One region of the Brevundimonas sp. ALps5 genome, then DNA from elsewhere that is predicted to be linked to it. Evidence: riboswitches for the same ligand, from Rfam matches in the RefSeq annotation. Region 1 holds a riboswitch; the other holds the start of a gene.
The links. A riboswitch is a leader RNA that binds a small molecule or an ion and turns the genes downstream of it on or off. The one in region 1 is predicted to bind cobalamin.
Positions count from the first base shown of each region.

Region 2: linked by a shared signal. The riboswitch ahead of ACW172_RS06630 (DUF1852 domain-containing protein) and the one ahead of ACW172_RS12950 (TonB-dependent receptor plug domain-containing protein) in region 1 are both predicted to bind cobalamin.

Region 1 is NZ_CM178744.1:2,693,421-2,695,866, reverse strand. It holds gene ACW172_RS12950 (TonB-dependent receptor plug domain-containing protein) at 1-1,546, opposite strand, end outside; cobalamin riboswitch at 1,696-1,901, opposite strand; gene ACW172_RS12945 (hypothetical protein) at 2,205-2,446, opposite strand, start outside.
Region 2 is NZ_CM178744.1:1,387,585-1,390,030, reverse strand. It holds gene pnp (polyribonucleotide nucleotidyltransferase) at 1-901, shown strand, start outside; cobalamin riboswitch at 1,041-1,248, shown strand; gene ACW172_RS06630 (DUF1852 domain-containing protein) at 1,357-2,343, shown strand; gene ACW172_RS06625 (methionine synthase) at 2,371-2,446, shown strand, end outside.

The sequences.
Region 1 (2,446 bases):
CCAACTCAACGCCGGTCGTCTTCGTCTCGGCGACATTGGCGTAATAGCCGAAGCGGCGGACGCCGTTCTTGAAGCACAGGGGCGCCGAGGTGATCGTCTCCGTGCCCGTGCAGGAGAAGAAGTCGATCTGGTTGGTCGTCTCCCGGTCGAACCAGGTCGCCGACACGGTCACGCGGCCGTCCAGCAGATGCTGTTCGACCCCGGCGTCCCAGGCGTCCGCCTCTTCCGGCGACAGGCCGGTGTTCCCGTAGTCGCTGTAGAGTTGGTACAGGCTCGGCGCCTTGAAGCCCTGACCATAGCTGGCGCGCAGCACGGTCGCGCCGCCGTTCAGCGCCCAGGCCGCCGCCGCCTGACCCAGGGTCTTGCCGCCGAACGTATCGTGCTCGTCGCGACGCACGCCCCCGGTCAGGGTCAGGCCGTCAACGACCTCGCCCTGGACCTGCAGATAATAGCCGTCGAGGCCGACCGAGGCCGAGGTCGGGGCCGCGGTGAACTCGGAATCCTCATGCTCGGCGCCGAAGGTGGCGACCCAGCCCGAGGTGATGTCGAACACGCCCTGGTATTCGTACCGCTCGTTCTTGCCGGTCGAGTCATAGGTCAGGGGCGACGCCGGGAATGTCGGGTCGAAATTCTGGCGGTCCGTGCGGGTGTAGCCATAGGCGACGCGGTTCTTCAGCCGGGCTTTGAACAGGTCGAAGTTCACGCCGGCATAGGCGACCAGATCCTTGGTCGTGCCGTATTCGCGCGTGTCGTTGAAGCTGTAGAAGGGCGGCGGGAAGCCGTCGAAATCGACGCGGGCGCTGGAATAGACCGAGCGCAGATCGATCGAGACGTCGTCCGTCAGCTTGATGTTCAGACGGCCGCTCAGGCCCGTGTTCTCATAGCCGTCCTTCTCGGTCCCGGCCGCATAGGTCGAGAAGCCGTCGGTCTGATAGTGGGAGGCCGCCACACGCCACAGGATGCGGTCGCTGACCCCGCCCAGGCCGCCACGCAGGTACGAGGTCCCGCGCGAACCGGCCTCGGCGTCCAGCGACGCCTGGAACGGACGGGTCGGCTCGGCGGTGATCAGGTTCACCACCCCGCCGATGGCCTGGGAGCCCCACAGGGTCGACTGGGCCCCGCGCAGGACCTCGATCCGGGCGACGTCGCCGGTCAGCAGGTTGCCGGGGTTATAGCCGGCGCCGGTCGCCGAGGGGTCGTTCATCTTGACGCCGTCGATGACGAACAGGGTCTGGTCGGCCTCGGCGCCGCGGATGCGCAGGGCGGTGACCGAGCCCAGGCCGCCGGTGCTGGTGACGCTGACGCCGGGCGTGCGGGCCAGAAGGTCGGCGACCGCCACCGTCTGGTTGGCCTGGATCTGTTCGCCGGTCAGGACGGTGACCGACTGGCCGACGCGGTCAGCCTTCTGGGCCGAGCGGTTGGCGGTGACAATGACGTCGCCCGGCAGGGTCGCGTCGTCGGAGGGGCTCACGGTTTGCGCGGCGGCTCCGCCGGCGGTCAGAAGCAGCGCGGCCGTGGCGGCGCCCAGGTAAAGTGCAGGTCTCATAACGGGTCCAATCCCAACGCGATGACGAGCCGGGCCCGCACAGCCATGACCGGATACAGACGCGCCCCGTCACGGCCGCGCGAACGCGGCACAAGAAGACGTCGTCATTCGGGAAAAGACCCGTTCCGCCCGGCACACCACGTCCGCGCGAAGGACGACCACGACGGGCAGGTCTCCTGGCTCACGGGTCAACACCGGTGCGCACCGCCTTCCCGGCCCTCCGGCTTTCGCCTTTGGAATCCAGTGGCCTGTGGTGCGCGGGCTCGCCGCTTACAGTTGCGTGGGCAGTCCGGGATTTTCACCCGAGTTCCCTTTTCATCCCCGTCGCCGGGGAACCTGTCGCGACGCGGGCCTTAGGCCAAAGCGGGGCCGCAGGCAATGGAGGGCGCCGCGTCTGACAGGTGACGCATCGCGATCAGGAATTTATTCCTCTTCTCGTCTTGCGTCGGATCAGAGCTGTCGCCATGTCGCCCGAACGGTCTTTGACAGGTCCAGCCCGCCTCTTCGCCGCCCCGACGCCTGGCCGCCGGATTTCACATAATCTGGCCGGGTCGAGTCACTCGGAATTGCCAAGCCACTGATAAGGCGCAACATCCCTGGCCAGCCTGGCACGATTTGGCACGGTTTGGCCGCGTTTTCCGGGCGCGGCCAAATGCCCTCAGCCGCAGCCGTCGCGGAACAGGGTGATGAAGGCCAGAGAGCCGTCGTCCTTCGCCAGCCCCTGCGGCTCGCGATAGAGGACCAGTTTTCCATCCGCGACGCCGCAGACCACCGTCTTGCCCTGCCGCTGCCGCGCCGGATCGAAATGGACCTCGGTCGCCCCCGCCGCCTTCGCCGCCGCCTCGGCGCGCTGGGTGAATCCCGGCTTCTGATGGCTCCAGGTCCAGTAGCCCAGGACCG
Region 2 (2,446 bases), 1.3 Mb from region 1:
GGTCTGCGGTTCGTCGCTGGCCCTGATGGACGCCGGTGTGCCCCTGAAGAAGCCCGTCTCGGGCATCGCCATGGGCCTGATCCTGGAGCCGTCGGGCGAGTTCGCCATCCTGTCGGACATCCTGGGTGACGAAGACCACCTCGGCGACATGGACTTCAAGGTCGCCGGCACGCGTGACGGCATCACCTCGCTGCAGATGGACATCAAGGTCGCCGGCATCACCGAAGAGATCATGAAGAAGGCCATCGCCCAGGCTTCGGCCGGCCGCCTTCACATCCTCGACGAGATGGACAAGGCCATCGACGGCGCCCGCACCGAGCTGGGTGAGTTCGCGCCCAAGATCGAGTCCATCAAGGTCCCGGTCGACAAGATCCGCGAAGTCATCGGCACCGGCGGCAAGGTGATCCGCGAGATCGTCGAAAAGACCGGCGCCAAGGTCAACATCGAGGACGACGGCACCGTCAAGATCGCCGCCTCGGACCAGGAAAAGATCGACGCCGCCAAGAACTGGATCCAGTCCATCGTCTCGGAACCGGAAGTCGGCACGATCTACTCCGGCAAGGTCGTGAAGGTCGTCGACTTCGGCGCCTTCGTGAACTTCTTCGGCGCCAAGGACGGTCTGGTCCACGTGTCGCAGATCGCCCTGGAACGCGTCGCCAACCCGGCCGACGTCCTGTCCGAGGGTCAAGAGGTCAAGGTCAAGTTCCTGGGCTTCGACGACCGCGGCAAGACCAAGCTGTCGATGAAGGTCGTCGATCAGGAAACCGGTGAGGACATCACCGACAAGATCAACGCCGAACGCGCCGAGCGCGGTGAAGCCCCGCTGACCGAAGACACCGGCGGCGGCAAAAAGCGCGAAGGCGGCGGCGAAGGCCGCGGCCGTCGTCCCCGTCGTGACTAGTCGACGGCGCTACCGCTGAAATGATCGAGGCCCCGCTGGAAACGGCGGGGCCTTTTTCATGTCGGATGGTCCGGCTGGAAATCGCATAAACATATAAACATGTCTTTATATGTATCTTGACATCCGATCGCGTCGGGACTTCAATGCCGACTGTCGTGGTTCTGCGCGTCCTCCCCGGAGGGCGCGGAGCTAAGAGGGAAGCCGGTTCGATGCCGGCGCTGCCCCCGCAACTGTAAGCGGCGAGCTGAAAGTCCATCTCGTGTCACTGACGCACTCGTGCGTCGGGAAGGCCGGACCCGAAGCCGTGACCCGTGAGCCAGGAGACCTGCCCCGACAGATAACGTCCTCCGGCGGGGTGTCCGGTCAGGCCGCATGAGCGCCGCGACGGGATTCTTCCGCGCGGGCGGTCGCGCGTCCCTGTCCGCTGTCTCGTCACAGCAAATGGCAGAGATCGAATGAGCGGCGCCGGCTTCACATTCACCATCAAGCGCACCGCGCTCGACGAAGACTATCGTCCCGCAGAGAACACGCGGATCACGACCAACTTCGCCAATCTGGCCCGGGGCGAGAGCCGCCGGGAGAACCTGCGCGGCGCCCTGCGCATGATCGACAACCGCTTCAATTCCCTGGCGCATCGGGACAATCCCAAAGGGGATCGTTATGCGGTCGAGCTCGAGATCATCTCCGTCGAGATGAGTCTCCCCCGGGAGGATGATCACGACGCCTTCCCGTTGATCGAAATCCTTCGAACGACCGTTCTCGACAGCCGGACCGGCGAGCGGATCGACGGGATCGTGGGGAACAACTTTTCCTCCTACGTCCGCGACTACGACTTCAGCGTGGTCCTGCCGGATCACCTGAAAGCCCACCCGAACACCGGCGCTCCGGAAGACTTCGGCGACCTGCACGGCAAGCTGTTCAAGTCCTTCCTGAACTCGGCCGCCTACCGGGATAATTTCGGCAAGCCGCCCGTCGTCTGCCTCAGCGTGTCGAGCAACAAGACCTACCATCGGACCGGAACCGAGCACCCCGTGCTGGGTCTCGAATATGCGAACGATGAGGTCTCACCGACCGATCAGTATTTCGCGAAGATGGGGATGAAGGCCCGCTATTTCATGCCCTGGGGCAGCGTGGCGCCGTTCGCCTTCTATCACATGGGCGACCTGACCGGTGACTACACCGACCTCGAGCTGGCCAGCACGATCAGCACGATGGAGACCTTCCAGAAGATCTATCGGCCCGAAATCTACAACGCCAACTCCCCGGCGTCGGAGCAGTACCGGCCAAGCCTGAAAGGGCAGGACTATTCGCTGACCCGCATCGTCTACGACCGGGAAGAGCGCAGCCGCCTCGCGATCGAGCAAGGCCGGTTCGTCGAGGAGCGCTTCATCAGGCCGCATCGGGCCCTGCTGGAGCAGTGGTCCGCCGACTTCGCCGCCTGATCAGCCCAAAAGTAGGAGTCCTCCGTCATGAAAACCCTGTTGCCCACCTCCACCGCCGGCAGCCTGCCCAAGCCATCCTGGCTCGCGACGCCGGAGACGCTCT